2 regions of the Weizmannia sp. FSL K6-0777 genome follow, and region 2 is predicted to be linked to the other one. Evidence: riboswitches for the same ligand, from Rfam matches in the RefSeq annotation. Region 2 holds a riboswitch; the other holds the start of a gene.
The links. Region 2 has a riboswitch for cobalamin ahead of NST70_RS15080 (terpene cyclase). Riboswitches for the same ligand answer to the same signal wherever they lie in the genome.
Positions count from the first base shown of each region.

Region 1 (8,648 bases), 710 kb from region 2:
TGGGATGAGATGATCGATTTTTATGAGGAACTTCCGGAAGTCGATTTAACCGGCAAAAAAGGTGCGGTGTTTGGCGCCGGCGACTCTTTTTACGAGCATTTCGCCACCGCGGTGGATACGATGGAGGAAGCATTGAAAAAGCAGGGGTGCGAGCTGCTTTTGGACGGGTTAAAAGTGGATGTCGTCCCGGATGAGGAAATCGAAACCGCCTGCAAAGATTTTGCCCGGAAACTTGATTTGCGCTGCCGCGAGCTGGGGCTTGTGCAGCAATGAACACCGTCATCCTGCACAAGCTTTCCCTTTTGCCAGAAGAGCCGGGATGCTATTTGATGAAAAGCCGGGAAGGGGAAATCATTTATGTTGGAAAGGCAAAAAAGCTGAAAAACCGGGTACGCTCTTACTTTACCGGTTCCCATGATGAAAAAACAACCCAGCTTGTCGGAGAGATTTTTGATCTGGAATGGATCGTCACAGCGACCAACACGGAGGCTTTGGTGCTGGAAATGAATCTGATTAAGCAGTACCGGCCGAAATACAATATTATGCTAAAAGATGATAAAAGCTACCCCTTTATCAAAATTACGGATGAACGGCACCCCCAGCTCATTTTAACGCGTGAAGCAGGCCGTGATAAAGGGAAATATTTCGGCCCGTTTCCGAATGCCCGGGCGGCAGCGGAGACAAAAAAAGTACTGGACAGGCTTTATCCGCTCAGGCGTTGTCCGGAATCAAGCACCCGCCCCTGCCTGTATTACCAGCTTGGACTGTGCATTGGCACCTGTGCAAGGGAAGTGGGTGAAGAAGAATACAAGGAACAAATCCGCAAAATTGTCCATTTTTTCCACGGCGGTTACCGAGCAGTTTTAAAAGACATGAAAAAAGAAATGCTGCAGGCAGCAAAAAAGCTTGATTTTGAAAAAGCGGAACAACTGAAGGAACAAATCATGCAAATTGAAGTGACCATGGAAGATCAAAATATCGTGCTGAGCGACCCTGTAAGCCGGGATATATTCGGCTTTGCTGTTCAAGACGGGTTCATGTGTGTCCACGTTTTTTATATGCGGGACGGCAGGATTATGGAGCGGGAGGTTATTTTCAGGTCAATTGGAAGCAAGGAACCGAAAAGGGCATTTCTTGACTTTTTACAGCATTTTTATGGCAAGAGTGGCAATGCGTTGCCAAAGGAAATGCTCATTCCGGCTGCAGTTGGGAAGGAAGCGGCCAAAATATGCGTTTCCGCCCGTATCGTGCAGCCGAAACGCGGGCAGAAAAAAGAAATGGTGCAGCTGGCAACTAAAAATGCGCGTATTGCGCTGGAAGAAAAGGTTTCGTTAATGGAACTTGAAACGGTGTAGACTGCCGCATATTTCACGGCAATATCGGCAAAAGAATACGTACTGCAGTGCCTTTGCCAGGTTCGCTTTTTACATTGATAGAGCCCCCGTGAAGTTCCACGAGCTGTTTTGTAATCGCCATACCGAGGCCGGGATCACTTGTCTGTAAAGCGTTTTCCGGGTAAAATGGCATGAGAAGCTAAGCCATCATCATATGACAATAAGAGCTTGGGCAAAACTAAATTTTTTTTAGGGGGCTCATCACATGGAGTGCCATCATCATATCCATGGTTCCCATCCCGGGCATGGTTGTAAAAGCCATGCGGGATGCATACGGCTCGTGCCTATTTTCAACCATCTGGAAGAAGAACAGATGGCGAAGATCGGGGCGTCTGTTGAAACGCTGGCATTACAAAAGGGGGAAATACTTTTCCGGGCAGGGGAAAGAGATGATACGCTGTATATTATCCATACCGGAAAAGTAAGGATTTACCGGTTGGCAGATTCGGGAAAGGAGCAGCTTGTCCGCATATTAAATCCGGGTGATTTTACCGGCGAGCTGGCTGTTTTTCAACCGGGGGAAATTCATGAAAATTACGCAGAGGCCCTGCAGGATTCGACCATCTGCAGGATGAAACAGAAGGACCTTCAAGCCTATTTGCTGGCATATCCCCAAATCGCTTTAAAAATCTTAACGGAAATCACAAAGCGTTTGGAAGAATCGGAAAAACAAACGGCCCGGGTAGCGGTCGAAAATGTGGAATCCAGAATCATCTCCTTTTTAGCCAGTTGTGTGGAACAAAGCGGGACGAATGATACAGTGATTGCCTTGCCAATGTCTAAAAAAGATTTGGCTTCTTATCTTGGAACAACCCCCGAAACCATCAGCCGAAAGTTTACAAATCTGGAAAAACAGGGATTAATAGAACAGTTGCCAAATAAGAAAGTCAAAATTCCTGACTTGGACGAGCTGTTATTGTATGCAGATGAGGCAACGTCAGCCGGCGGCCACCACTGAAAAAGTGCTGAAAAAATAAACAAGCGGCGGGAAACCACTAATAATGGTGACCCGCCGCTTTTTGTGTGTCCAAAATTTTGCCTGCGCATTTTTTCAATGGACCCGGCCTGCGGTGTATTTTTAAAAAAATCTTGACAAGGGTCAATGATGAAAGCAAGTGGCTCTTTTAAAATAATCGTATAACAGGTGAGGGGGAGTTCCAATGTTAGAACAAATCCATCAACATAAGCATCATCTGGCATGGATCGCCGGCGTTTTGATCGTTCTTGGTTTATGGATGAACTGGATGGGCTTTTACGCCTGGAGGGACGGTTTTTTGATGGCGGCAACCGTTGCTGCTGTCCTTCCCATCGCCATCAAAGCCTGGCAAGCGGCGAGGATGAAAACGTTCAGTATTGAGTTGCTCGTTACGGTGGCGGTTGCAGGTGCCTTCCTGATCCACGAATATATGGAATCCGCAGCCGTCACTCTTCTGTTTTTGTTCGGCGATTATTTAGAAGCCAGGACATTAAAGAAAACCCGTTCGTCTTTAAAGCAATTGGCAGATATGGCCCCGCAGGAAGCGATCTTGCTTCAAGAAGACGGAACCCGAAAAAAAACGGCCGCAGATCGCGTCCGGGTAGGGAACAAGCTGGTTGTCCTCCCGGGCGGCAAAATTCCGGTTGACGGGACCATTGCAAAGGGCCGGGCATTCGTGAACGAATCAGCGGTTACCGGGGAACCGGCACCCGTCATGAAAAAAGAAAACGATCCTGTTTTTAGCGGCTCGATTTTAGATAACGGCTATATCGAAATGATCGCTGAAAAGGTCGGGAATGACACAACCTTTGCAAAGATGATTGAACTGGTGGAAGAAGCACAGGATGCAAAATCGAAAACCGAACGTTTCCTCGACCGGTTTGCAAACTATTACACACCGGCGATTGTCATCCTTGCACTCGCCGTGTTTGTTTTTACCCGTGATTTTCACAAAGCGATTACCTTCCTGGTCATTGCCTGCCCAGGTGCGCTCGTGATTGGCGCTCCCGTGTCAAACGTAGCGGGAATTGGAAACGGCGCGAAACACGGTGCGCTGATCAAAGGCGGGGATGTGATGGAAAAACTGTCAAAAGTGGATACGCTCGTATTTGATAAAACCGGCACGCTGACAAAAGGGAAGCCGGAAGTCACGGATTTGCACCTGCTTGGCACAAGGCGCGAAGAGGAAGTGCTCGGGCTTGTGGCCAAGGCGGAAACCGTTTCTGAACACCCGCTCGGCCAAACGATTGTGAAAGAAGCAGAAGCAAGGGGCATCCCGTTTAACCGGTATCACTTGCAGGAAGGTGAAGCGATAAAAGGGAAAGGCATGACGGCAACCATTGATGGCATAGCCATTACTGTGGGGAACCGCAAATTGATGGAAGCACAAGGCATCACCATTTCTCCATCAGCGGGCAGTTACGCAACCGATCGTGAAAAAATGGGGAATACTGCTATTTTTATTGCGGTCAATGGAAAGTTGGAAGCCATTCTGTCCATCGCCGACCAAATCCGTGAAGATGCCCGGGCTGCCTTGGAGGACATGCGCGCTGCCGGGATCAAAAGGATCGTCATGTTAACAGGCGATAACCGCCATACCGCCCGAGCCGTCGCCAACCAATTGGGTATTGATGCCTTTCATGCAGAGCTGCTTCCGGATGAAAAAGTGGACTATGTGAAGAAACTGAAAGAGGAAGGAGCTGTTGTGGCGATGGCAGGAGACGGCATGAATGATGCCCCTGCGATTGCAACGGCAGATATCGGGCTTGCCATGGGGAAAGGCGGAACGGATATCTCTATCGAAACGGCTGATATCGTTTTGATGGCAGACAAGCTTTCCCAATATGCCCATGCCTTTGCCCTGTCGAAAAAAACGATGCGGAATATGAAACAGAATATAGCAATTGCACTTTCGGTCGTCGTATTTTTGCTTGTTGGTGTTCTTCGGGGACAAGTAGACCTTGCAGCCGGGATGTTTGTCCATGAAGGAAGCGTTTTAGCTGTTATTCTAAATGCAATGCGGTTGATCGGATTTGCACCAAAGGGCGGACGGCAGAAGTTCAAGATCAGCAAAATCGGCCAACTTGATGGAGATCAATTACGGAAACCAGTGCGGCATGTAAAATAAAAACAAAAGGAGGGAAACGGAATGAAAAAAGCCGTGATGCAATTAGAAACGTTAACCTGTCCGTCTTGTATGAAAAAAATAGAAGGCGCGCTGGACAAAGTGGAAGGTGTGGAAAATGTGAAAGTACTTTTCAACGCCAGCAAAGCAAAAGTGGATTTTGACGAGGCAAAGGTTTCGGCAGATGAATTGAAAGAAATCGTTGAAAAAACAGGCTATCAAGTTCAAGCAGTGAAGACGAATTAAAAAAGGATAAGGTTGAGGCCAGTTGTTGGTCCCAACCTTTTCTTTTTTTGCAACCTGAAAGACGTATACGAATCAGCCCAGAAAGGTCGCGGTTGTTGGATCAACTTTTTCATTTTTGCAACTGCTGCTTGAAAGGGGCGGGAATAACGGGCTAATCGGGATTGCCTCTATAACGTAGACAGGTTCTATGTGAAGGAAGGCCTCCGTTTTTTTCAAGCTTCCTTAACAGGAAGATCTTCGTTATTTCGTGCTTCCTTAACGTAGCTGGGCTCTATGTGAAGGAAGGCCGTCGTTTTTGCATGCTTTCTTAACGTAGCCGGGTTCTATGTGAAGGAAGGCCGTCGTTTTTGCATGCTTTCTTAACGTAGCCGGTTCTACGTGAAGGAAGGCCGTCAATTTTGCAAGCTTCCTTAACATAGCCGGGTTCTATGTGAAGGAAGACCTCCGTTTTTGCATGCTTTCTTAACGTAGGCGGGCTCTATGTGAAGGAAGGCCGTCGTTTTTGCATTCTTCCTTAACGTAGCTGGGCTCTATGTGAAGGAAGGCCGTCAATTTTGCAAGCTTTCTTAACGTAGCCGGGCTCTATGTGAAGGAAGGCCGTCATTTTTTCAAGCTTTCTTAACGTAGCCGCACTCTATGTAAAGGAAGGCCGTCAATTTTCCGTGTTTCCTTAACGTAGCCGCCCTCTATGTAAAGGAAGACCTCCGTTTTTTCAAGCTTCCTTAACATAGCCGCGCCCTATGTGAAGGAAGATCTTCATTTTTCCGTTCTTCCTTAACGTAGATGGGCTCTATGTGAAGAAAGCCCTTCATTTTTCCACGCTTCCTTAACATAGCCGCGCCCTATGTGAAGAAAGGCCTTCGTTTTTCCATGCTCCCTTAACGTAGCCGGGTTCTATGTGAAGGCAGCAGCCCACATTTTCACCAGTGCTTTACGAAGAGCGCCCCTATGAGAAGGAAACGCTTAAAATTTTTGCCATTGTGCTTCTGGTTTTTTGCAATGTCATGTGTGGGGGAGAAATTTAATGGGTAAAGTCAAACCGATGTATTGTACCTGCTCCCTCAATCGTCTAAAATGGATAACGGACTGTGAAAATCCATTCCTTAAGGAAAAAGGCGAAGAAGGCTGCTCCGTATTCGGCATCTTTTTACGGACAAACTTGAAACATATTCAACGTAACTGAGGATTGATATCTTTTGTCGAATATGGTAGGATAACAACATATAGAAATTCTAAAACAAAAAAATACTAAATATAGTATGCGAGTATTGGTGGCTTTGAGATGCCTGAAAAGGGAATCCGGTGGGAAACCGGAGCTGCCCCCGCAACTGTCAGTGTGGACGAAAGAGCAAACCACTGTACCGGCTGCTTTTTTTGGCGGCGGTATGGGAAGGGCTTCATTAGAATGAAACACAAGCCAGGAGACCTGCCAATACTTGAAGTTTCTATTCTTCGGGGTGCGGGAACGGGAAACGGTAAAACAGATGATCACGGATGCTGTTTTTCTGCCGTTTTTGCCGTTCATCCCCCTGAAATGAACGGTTTTTTTGCGTTCAAAAAAGGGAGGAGAAAACGTGATATCTATTCAACTGGAATCAAAAGAAATGATTTTGCAGCTCATTGATCAAATGTCTGCAGGCCTGGAGATTGAAACCGGCGCTTATAAGGAAAAGATTTTAAAGTTATGGGACCAGGATGCCTCTTTGGTGGAAAAAACAGATCTACTTATTAAACATGCCCTTGAAAATATCGATGAAGCAGGTGCGGCCTGGACATTCTTTGCAGCGAGAATTTACTTACATAAGCTTTATGCCGAAGCCGCCAAAAACCGGCATTATGATCCAACCCTCAAGTACGGGTCTTTCTATGATTTGATCAGGCAGCTGGTAGAAAAAGGCATTTATTCTCCAAAACTGCTTGACAAATATACAAAGCAGGAAATAGAAACGCTCGGCCGCCTAATCGACCCGGAGAAGGATTTGCTTTTTACGTATCCCGGCCTCTATACGCTCGTAACCCGTTATCTGGCAAGTGATTTTGAAAAGCATGTCTATGAACTGCCGCAAGAGCGCTGGATGGTGATTGCGATGTACCTGATGCAGGATGAACAGCAGGAAACCCGGATGGAACATGTGAAGGAAGCGTACTGGGCACTCAGCAATCTGTACATGACGGTCGCAACCCCGACGCTCGCGAATGCGGGCAAAACGCATGGCCAGCTCTCGAGTTGTTTCATTGATACAGTGGCGGACAGCCTGCAATCAATCTATGACAGTAACACCGACATCGCCCAGCTTTCGAAAAACGGCGGCGGGATCGGTGTGTATATGGGAAAAATCCGTGGACGGGGAAGCGCGATTAAAGGTTTCCCGGGCATGTCGAGTGGTGTGGTGCCGTGGATCAAACAACTGAACAACACGGCAGTGAGCGTTGACCAGCTCGGGACAAGAAAAGGCGCCATTACCGTCTACCTCGATGTGTGGCACCGCGACATTGAAGATTTTCTCGATTTGAAGTTAAATAACGGCGATGACCGGCTCCGTGCCCGCGATATTTATACAGGCGTGTGCATCCCAGATTATTTTATGGAACAGGTGGAAAAGCGCGGGGACTGGTATGTTTTTGATCCGCATGAAGTAAAAGAAGTCATGGGGTTTGCTCTTGAAGATTTTTACGATGAAGAGAAGGGAAAAGGGAGCTGGCGTGAAAAATATGAGGCGTGCATCCATGCCGATCTCCGTTCGAAAAGGAAAGTTCCGGCGATCGAGATTATGAAGCGCATCATGAGATCGCAACTTGAAACAGGAGCGCCGTTTATGTTTTACCGCGATGAAGTGAACCGGCAAAACCCGAACAGCCACAAAGGGATCATTTACTGCTCCAATTTATGCACGGAAATTGCCCAGAACCAGTCCCCGACTGAGCTGATTGAAGAATGGATCAAAGAAGAAAATGTGATCGTAAAGAAATACCGTTCCGGGGATTATGTCGTCTGTAACTTGAGTTCCATCAATCTTGGGAAAGCTGTCCCGGACGGGGTGCTCGAACGGCTTATCCGCATCCAGGTCCGCATGCTCGATCATGTGATTGATGTCAATACGTTGCCCATTAAACAAGTGCAAATCACGAACAAAAAGTACCGTGCGGTCGGGCTTGGCACGTTTGGCTGGCATCATTTGCTGGCACTTGAGGGAATTGAATGGGAAACGGAAGCAGCCGTCGAATATGCGGATAAACTGTACGAAAACATTGCCTACTATGCGATTAAAAGCAGCATGGAATTAGCCAGGGAAAAAGGCAGCTATCCGGCATTTCCAGGCAGCAAGTGGAGCACCGGCGCTTATTTTACCGGTAAAGGCTACACAAGTGAACGCTGGTTGGCGCTTGCTGAAGAAGTGAAAAAATACGGCTTGCGGAACGGATATTTAATGGCGGTTGCACCGAATGCGACCACTTCGATTATTGCCGGCTCGACAGCAAGCATTGACCCGGTTTTCCAGCCTTATTATATGGAAGAAAAAAAGGATTACAGATTTCCGGTTACAGCGCCTGATTTAGACCACCGGACGTACAACATTTACCGCCGTTCGGCTTATAAACTTGACCAACGATGGTCCGTCCGGCAGAATGCGGCAAGGCAAAAACATATTGACCAGAGCATCTCTTTCAATTTTTATGTGCCGTACAATATCCGCGCGCAAGTGTTGCTTGATCTCCATCTGCAAGCTTGGAAGTCCGGCTTGAAAACGACCTATTATGTGCGCTCGACCTCCAATGAAGTGGAAGAATGCGAGTGGTGCCAAAGTTGAAAGTGCTGATTGCGTACTTATCCTATAGCGGCAATACAAAAGAAACGGCGGAACTGCTGGCATCCTGGTGCAGGGCGCGCGGGATGGCGGTGGACATG
Region 1 is NZ_CP151971.1:265,635-274,282, forward strand. Features, by position in the region: gene NST70_RS01345 (flavodoxin) at 1-273, shown strand, start outside; gene uvrC (excinuclease ABC subunit UvrC) at 270-1,355, shown strand; partial or broken gene NST70_RS01355 (ATP-binding protein) at 1,369-1,485, opposite strand; gene NST70_RS01360 (Crp/Fnr family transcriptional regulator) at 1,600-2,352, shown strand; gene NST70_RS01365 (cation-translocating P-type ATPase) at 2,555-4,498, shown strand; gene NST70_RS01370 (heavy-metal-associated domain-containing protein) at 4,520-4,741, shown strand; cobalamin riboswitch at 5,994-6,190, shown strand; gene NST70_RS01375 (hypothetical protein) at 6,147-6,365, shown strand; gene NST70_RS01380 (ribonucleoside-diphosphate reductase subunit alpha) at 6,316-8,550, shown strand; gene NST70_RS01385 (flavodoxin) at 8,535-8,648, shown strand, end outside.
Region 1: it holds a riboswitch for cobalamin, as region 2 does, so the genes downstream of both, NST70_RS01380 (ribonucleoside-diphosphate reductase subunit alpha) here and NST70_RS15080 (terpene cyclase) in region 2, are expected to answer to the same signal.

Region 2 (8,648 bases):
CAGTGAATGCTATTTTAAATGAAGGCCAGCAGAGTATGGTGGTATGGCCGTCAGAAAAAGATCCTTCTGATGAAGAGAATGAAGACTTTTAAGGCAATGTAATATAGTTGATCAGGCTGCTTAACTTTCTCTGGGAATGGATATTCTCTCCTTTAAGGCAGTACCAGTGGGGAGAAGCTGGAAATAAGTCGGTACTGTAAAAGAATCATTAAGGGCAATTCTGGGTTCTCTTAATAGAGATAAAGGGTGTGAGCATTTTGAAAAAAGGTAATATATTAAGCGCTTTAGAAAAAAATGGGCTTATTGCTGTTTTACGGACTAATACCGTTGAACGAGCGATTACAATTACAGATGCTTTAATTGAAGGCGGTATCAAAAATATTGAATTAACATTTACGGTCCCTAACGCGGATATCGCAATAAGAAAAATTACAGAGAAATATAAAGATCGGCGGGGCATATTGATAGGGGCTGGCACTGTTCTTGATTCCGCGACTGCTCAAATCGCACATCTTTCCGGAGCGAAATTTATCGTTTCACCAACTTTCGATAAGGGAACTGCCCTGCTATGTAATCTTTATCAAATTCCTTATATCCCGGGGTGTATGACTGTTAATGAAATGAAAGAAGCGATGCAGGCAGGTGCGGAAATAATAAAATTGTTTCCAAGTAACATTGTCGGCCCGGCTTTTGTAAAAAATGTTAAAGCCCCTTTGCCTCAACTGGAAATTATGCCTTCAGGCGGCATAAATCTGGATAATATGGGGGATTGGATAAAGGCAGGCTGCAGAATAATTGGCGTTGGCGGAAGCTTGTTGAAGCCTGCGGAAAACAATGATTTTGCGGGAGTTGCCAAGATGGCCAGGGCTTTTGTACGGGAATATCAATTACAGACTGAAGAAATGAGTAATCAGTACGTATCATTTTGATAAGTATACAGGACAGCACTTCCTTTGATGGATACGAAGGAGGTGCTGTTGTTTATTGTGCTATTCAATGGAATCTTGAAAGACTCATAGCAGTTAAAACATTATATAAACTCGAAAGTATTACCAACCTCAAATAGTTCACTTAAATTCTCTCCATTAAGTTAACCCAACATCTTTTGTTGTGCTCCATATCAGACAACAGCCAAACAAGGCTGCCTGCGTGAAACAGGCAGCCTTAGGCTAAATGCGTTCGATTCGCGTTTTTTCTTTTGCAATCAGTTTGATTAAAACCGGCCCTAAAATTAAATAAAAGAAGAAGTTTCCCGCGGCATGGTAGCTGTCAAACAACAGCCCGCCGAGGTAGTATGTCCAAAACGCAAACGGCCCGCCGATAAATAAATAATTTAATGAAACCATAAAGCCGAACAGGAAGCCGGTAAAAGCTGCATACAGACATAACACGAGATGCGGGACTTTTTTGTATAACTCTTTCTTGCCGAGCAGGCCGGAAAGCACCGCGATAGTACCCCACGCAAGAAATTGCATGATCGCAAACAGCCCCATGCCGAGAAACATGTCGGAACCGAAGACCGTCAAAAAGGCAAGCGCCAAACCGAAGCGGATGCCGAAAACAAAAGAACTGCAAATGATGATCACGGTGCACGGCTGGACATTCGGGACCGATGCCATCAAAATCCGCCCGGCGACGCTCAGGGCCGCCAGCATGGCAAGAAGCGCCATTCTCCTTGTCAGCCGTGAAGCGGTTTTCGCTGACTTCCTTTTTTCAAGCGGCTGATTCCCCATTTTATGCATCTCCTATTTAGAATAGAACCAGACAACCTGATCGCCGGTTTTTAGTTTATACGACCCTGCGGAAACGTTTGGCTCTTTTCCGTTTACTTTATATTTCCAGCCGCTCATGCCGCCTTGATCCCCTTCATACTGGCCATTAATGCCCTTTACATAGACGGTTGCACCGGACCCGGAATAATCGAGGCTTACGCCTTCAGAAGCGGCGGCTTTTTTTAAAGCGGAAAATGCAGTGTCTCCGCTTTTATAACTGTATTTGCCGCTGAAAACCGGCCCTTTGTAGCCCTTTACGGTTAAAGAAACCGTTTCAGCTTTTGCTTTAGATGGCGCTGCGGTGTTGCCGGAAGCGTGGCTGCTGCCGGACCCGGACGAAGAAGCCCCGGTTGTCGTTTTCGTTGATGTGCTGGATGTGACCGCCGTTTTGGTATTTGTGGCAGGTGCTTTATCCGTCTTGCTGTCTGCAGAAGCCTTTTCTTCAGCATTTTTGGAGTGGGCAGCTGAATCCGCCGCATTGCTTTCGGATCCGCCCGTATTGCTTTTTTCATCCGTTTTGTTGCTGCCGGCGGCGTCCGTTTTCTTTCCGGATGTACTGTCTTTTGCTGCCGCATCCTTTTCCTTCGCTGAAGTGTTTGCAAGTTGTGTTGTTTCTGAATAAGTTTTAACGGTTTTCGATTCAAAATGGAAACCATCGATAAAAAACCAGGCGCCGAATGCAATCAATAAAACGGCAATACTATCAATAATGATACTTTTATATTTCATTCCTGCTCATACCCCCAGAAATTTTTTACGGATGATTAGCAGGATGACGCCTGCACCCGCAGAAAGGGAACCGACCCAGCCGTGCACAGGAGAAACACCCGTTGTTTTGGTAATGACGACTTTTTTCGGCTCTTGCTGCACATCTTCTGCAGGGGGTGCCTGGGCAGCTGCAGTTGCAGGCTTGTCCTCTTTTTTTGCATTTGAAGCTGTTTTTGTTTTTGCCGGCGTTTGTTTTTTGGCTGCAGCCGGTTTTTCCACCGTATTGGTTTTTGTAGTGGTGTTGTTATGCGTAATCGTATGGTCTTTCGTATTCGTAATGGTGTTCGTTTTGGTTACGACTTCTTTCGTATGCTTTTCAACCACTCTCGGAGGAGCTGCAGCCGGGCTGTGACCGGGACTTTTGCCTGGATCTTTGTCTTCAGCATCCGAATCAGTTGCGCCCGTACTGCCGGCATCGGATCTGCTAATATTCCTGAAGTTATACAGGGTATCTCCTTTTAGAAAAAGGTCATAGGCGACAAGGGCTTGGAAAACCTGTTCTGTTGAAAAGCTGTCTGAAGATTCGCTTGTCGTTTGCCATTTGTACCCGCCGTTTTTGGAATCTTTATATGTGCTGAGTGCAGAAATAGGATTCGTGCCTTTTTTAACAAAATCACCGGTTGTCGGGTCAACGCCGACAGAGACAAGACCGATGATGGCCTGGGCGGTTGTGCACGAATTAATGCCGTAGTTGTCAAAGCTGGCGTTTTCTTTTTCTGCTGCCTTCAAGTATTTAATGCCGTCACGGATTGCCGTGTTCACATCTTTATCATGTTTATCCTGATAAGTGCCAAGTGCGGTCAGTACCATGCCGGTTGAGTCAACATCCGAATTTTTGGCGGAAGAACTCCAGCTCCAACCGCCGTCCGGAAGTTCCGCATCAACCAGTTTTGCTGCAATTTTAGCAGGAGTATTCGGTGCATCACTCGGAATCTCATAGTCATCCGTATTCAAAGCGATTAAATCATAGGCATATCCGGTTACCGAGCTTTCTGCCGCCGTATCGTATACGCGTTTGATCAAATTCTGCTTTTGAAAGTTTTCCGGATCCTCTCCAATCGCTTTTAGAGCGATGATGGTCTTAACGAGTTCCGTACCGGTTACCTTTTTGGCATTCACCCGGTCTGTTAAAACTCCCCGGTACTGCTTTATCTCATTGGCTGTTAGCAAATTCTCCTTTGCCAGTGCGGCTACTGCAAAATCAGAGTTTAAAGCGGAAGATTTAAAATATGATGCCGTATTCTTTATGTCTTTGCTGACAGATACTGCTGCAAAGCTTTCGGACGGGAAAGATAACACAAAAATAAGAACAATTCCCCAGAGAATCCCGAACCATTTTTTCCCCACCATTACCGCTCTCCTTTCCATAAAAAAACCCCTGTACAAAAAGAGGTATACAAGGGCAAAAATTTTTCGCCTATACCTCGTAGGCTTCAAATAAACCGGCAGCTTGGGAGAAAGATCTGACTTAGGAAAATTTTTTCCATCACAGTGGCGGGACCGTACAGGAATTTCACCTGTTTCCATCGCCCAGGCCCGTATTTAGATGTCAGTTACTAATTATAGAACAACCCCTGCCTGTTGGAAAGGACAATTTCTGCCACTGTTTCATTGACAAACAAGCGGTGCTGTGCTAAAAAATAAGATGTTAGCACTCTTGCGTTCGGAGTGCTAAAGGGGCATTGCCATCATTTATACATATAAAGGAGAGATCGAAGTGGCGGTAAAGGAATTTAAAGCAGAATCCAAACGGCTTCTCGACATGATGATCCACTCGATTTACACGCAAAAAGAAATTTTCTTGCGCGAGCTGATATCCAACGCCAGCGACGCGATCGATAAAATTTATTACAAAGCTTTGACAGATGAAAATTTAACATTTGATAAAGACAGCTACTACATTCAAATTACCCCGGACAAAGAAAACAGGACACTGACGGTTTCCGATACCGGGATCGGCATGACGGAGACGGAACTGGAAGAAAACCTCGGCACCATTGCACAAAGCGGTTCACTTGCGTTTAAAAATGACAATGAAATGAAAGACGGATATGACCTCATCGGCCAGTTCGGCGTCGGTTTCTACTCGGCATTCATGGTGGCAGATGAAATTACCGTCATTTCCAAGGCTGCAGGGAGCGATCAGGCTTATAAATGGCAGTCGAAAGGCGCGGAAGGCTATTCAATTGAACCGTGCGAAAAAGACGGCAACGGCACGGAAATTATATTGAAGCTGAAAGAAAACACAGAGGATGAAGACTACGATCAGTACCTGGAAGAGTACCGGCTGCGGGCCATCGTGAAAAAATATTCTGATTTTATCCGCTACCCGATTAAAATGGAAGTAACGGAAAGGCGCCTGAAAGAAGGCAGCGAAGATGAGTACGAAGAGGTCAAAGAAGAACAAACGCTCAACAGCATGGTCCCGATCTGGCGCAAAAACAAAAACGAACTGACAGACGAAGATTATGAGCAATTTTATATGGAAAAGCATTACGGCTTTGACAAACCGGTTAAGCATATCCACATCAAAGTCGACGGCACTGTGCGTTACAATGCGATTCTTTACATTCCGGAAAAAATTCCGTTCGATTATTATACGCCGGAATATGAAAAAGGGTTGGAACTGTATGCGAATGGCGTCCTGATTATGGAAAAATGCCCGGATCTTTTACCGGATTACTTCAGCTTTGTCAAAGGGATGGTCGATTCCGAAGATTTGTCTCTGAACATTTCGCGGGAAATGCTCCAGCACGACCGTCAGCTGAAGCTGATTGCGAAAAATATCAAAAGCAAAATCAAACGCGAACTGGCAAACCTTTTGAAAGAGAACCGCGAGCAGTACGAAGCGTTTTTCAAATCATTCGGCCGCCAGCTGAAATTCGGTGTGTACAATGAATTTGGCGCGCACAAAGAAGATTTGCAGGATCTCCTGATGTTTTATTCTTCAAAAGAGAAAAAGCTTGTTACGCTTGATGAATACGTAAGTCGCATGCCGGAAGACCAAAAATACATTTATTACGCAACCGGCGAGTCGATCGACCGGATTGAAAAATTGCCGCAGACGGAACTTGTGCTTGATAAAGGATACGAAATCCTTTATTTTACGGAAGATATTGATGAATTTGCGATTAAGATGCTCATGAATTATAAGGAAAAAGAATTCAGGTCCGTGTCAAGCGGCGACCTCGGCTTTGAAACGGAAGACACAAAAGAAACCGATGCCGAGGAAAAAGAAAACAAAGATCTCTTTGCATTTATGAAAGAGGCACTGGACGGAAAAGTGAAAGATGTCCGCGCCTCGCACCGCTTAAAATCGCATCCGGTCTGCTTCACCACGGACGGCGAAGTATCAATTGAAATGGAAAAGGTGCTGAGCGCCATGCCGAACGGGCAAAATGTGAAAGCCGATAAAGTGCTCGAAATTAACATCCATCATGATGTATTTAACGCATTAAAAGAGGCGTTCGCCCATGACAAGGACAAATGCAAGCTTTATACAAACCTGTTGTATAACCAGGCGCGGCTGATTGAAGGGCTCGAGATTGAAGACCCGGTTGCATTTTCAAATGATATTTGCAAAATGATGGCATAAGGAAGCCCGCATATTGCAAAAAAGCCACGGGACATCCAGCAAATCTACGGCCCCCGCGACGGCCGGCATGGTTGCTGTGCCCGTGCCGGTGAGCACCGGGACATTTGCAAACCGTATGGCTGGAACATTTCATGAATAGCAGTAGTTTATATGACGAAGAAGGCTCCATCTGAAAGCAAGATGGGGTCTTTTTGTATTTTTTATAAAAAAAGGGTTGCCCGAATGGGAAAGGTGATGTATATTTATAACATATTATTTATAAATATTAACTTTGGCGCACACGAACAATACAAGGGGGCCATCCAATGAAGGAACAGCTTAGACACCATTTGAGTCAAATCGAGTCCAAGCTCTGGGAAATGAGCGACTACTTATATCATCATCCCGAACTTGGCGACCAGGAATACCAGTCTATGAAATTGCTCACGGATTTCCTTACGTCACACGGCTTTTCGGTGGACAAAGGGATTGTCGGCAGGCCGACTGCTTTTAAAGCAGTTTATGACAGCGGAAAACCGGGACCGGCAGTTGCCTTTTTATGCGAATATGATGCGCTTCCGGGTGTCGGCCACGGCTGCGGCCACAACATGATCGGAACGATGAGCGCAGGTGCGGGCTTGCTTTTAAGCAAAATCATTGGTGAAACCGGCGGCCGCGTGGTGGTGCTTGGGACACCGGCGGAAGAAACGAACGGCGCGAAAGTTGCGATGGCGGAACAGGGCATTTTCAATGGGATCGATGCCGCGATGATTGTCCACCCGGCCGATGAGTCGTATGAAAGCGGCGAGTCGCTTGCGATGGACGCGATCCAGTTTGACTTCCGCGGGAAATCAGCCCATGCGGCATCCAATCCGGAAGACGGCATTAACGCACTCGACGCGGCGATCCAGTTGTTTAACGGCGTAAATGCGCTCCGCCAGCATGTCACTTCCGATGTCCGTATCCACGGCATTATCAAAGAAGGCGGCATTGCCGCAAACATTGTCCCTGATAAGGCGGTAGCCCAGTTTTATGTGCGCGCCAAAGCACGCGCTGTTTTAAACGAAGTGGTTGAAAAGGTGAAAAGAATCGCACAGGGTGCGGCGATGATGACCGGTGCCGCCGTGCAAATATCCAATTATGAACTAAGCTATGACAATATGATCACCAACAAGACATTGTCGAAAATGTTCACGGAAAACCTTTTACAAACAAAAGTGAAAAAAGTCAATCCGCCAAAAACCTCATACGGATCCATTGATATGGGCAATGTCAGCCATGTCGTGCCGGCGATCCACCCGTATATCGGCCTGGATGCCCCGGGGCTTGTCGCACATACAAAAGCATTTGCCGATATGACGATTACGGACAATGCGCATCAGATCTTATCGAGCGGCGCGCTGGCTTTGGCCATGACCGGATTTGACCTTCTCACAAATGGGGAACTTTTGGAAAAAGTAAAAGGCGAGTTTGCAGAAACCGTTAAAAAAATACCGGTAAGCAGCTGAAAAATGGCAATCCTTTTTAAAATAAGGATCTTTTCAAACATTGCGCATCGTGTTAAAATACATTTTGTTGAATAAAGATACTTACCAAGAATGATATATTCATAGGGGGAAACATTGTGAAAAAGATCGTGTTAGGCATCGCAATTGTATTTTCAATGGTGATTGCGGCAGCTTGCGGCCAAACGAACAGCAGCAAAAGCACCGCGAAAAAAGAAAAAACGCTCGTCATGGGCACTTCAGCCGACTTTGCCCCGTTTGAAACAAGGGACACAGCAGGAAAAGTAATTGGATTTGACGCGGATCTCGCCAACTATATTGCAAAAGAACTGGGATACAAACTCGAAATTAAAGATATGAAATTTGACGGATTGATCGGGGCGCTGCAATCGCACCGTGTTGACATGGTCTTTTCCGGGATGTCCGCAACGAAAGAACGCGCCAAAAACGTCGACTTCTCCACCCCGTACCATCATTCAGGGGAAATGTTCGTTACGTTAAAGGGTTCCCCTATCAAGACACTGAATGACTTGAAAGGCAAAACTGTCGGCGTCCAGCTCGGCACCATTCAGGAAGAGGGCGCGGACAAGCTGAAAGGGAAGTACAATTTTACGGTCAAAAAACTGGACAACTCCACAAACTTAATTGAAGAATTGCTTTCAAAACGGATTCAAGTAGCCTATCTGGATAAATCGGTCGCAGAAGGTTATATCAAGAAGCAAAACCTGGCCGGCTTTGATGATCCGACCTCAAGTTCCCCGGGTATGGCGGTTGCCTTTCCAAAAGGCAGCAAGTTGACGGCAAAAGTCAACAAAGTGCTGGCAAAAGCGGAAAAGAACGGGAAGCTGGATGAGCTGAGAAAGAAATGGAAACTTGACAAACAGTAATGCATGCAGGCGCCTTGCTGAGCAGGGCGCTGTTTTTTCAAAATAATCAAAGTGAGGTGTAAGGCATGAATTTGGATTTCAGCCAAATTGTGCCTTATATTCCTTTTATTTTAAAAGGAATATGGGTAACTTTAAAATTTGT
Region 2 is NZ_CP151971.1:3,142,397-3,151,044, reverse strand. Features, by position in the region: gene NST70_RS15100 (PTS sugar transporter subunit IIA) at 1-92, shown strand, start outside; gene NST70_RS15095 (bifunctional 2-keto-4-hydroxyglutarate aldolase/2-keto-3-deoxy-6-phosphogluconate aldolase) at 258-929, shown strand; gene NST70_RS15090 (ECF transporter S component) at 1,170-1,733, opposite strand; gene NST70_RS15085 (DUF4430 domain-containing protein) at 1,746-2,501, opposite strand; gene NST70_RS15080 (terpene cyclase) at 2,508-3,908, opposite strand; adenosylcobalamin (AdoCbl) riboswitch at 3,945-4,092, opposite strand; gene htpG (molecular chaperone HtpG) at 4,258-6,135, shown strand; gene NST70_RS15070 (M20 family metallopeptidase) at 6,441-7,622, shown strand; gene NST70_RS15065 (ABC transporter substrate-binding protein) at 7,739-8,506, shown strand; gene NST70_RS15060 (amino acid ABC transporter permease) at 8,572-8,648, shown strand, end outside.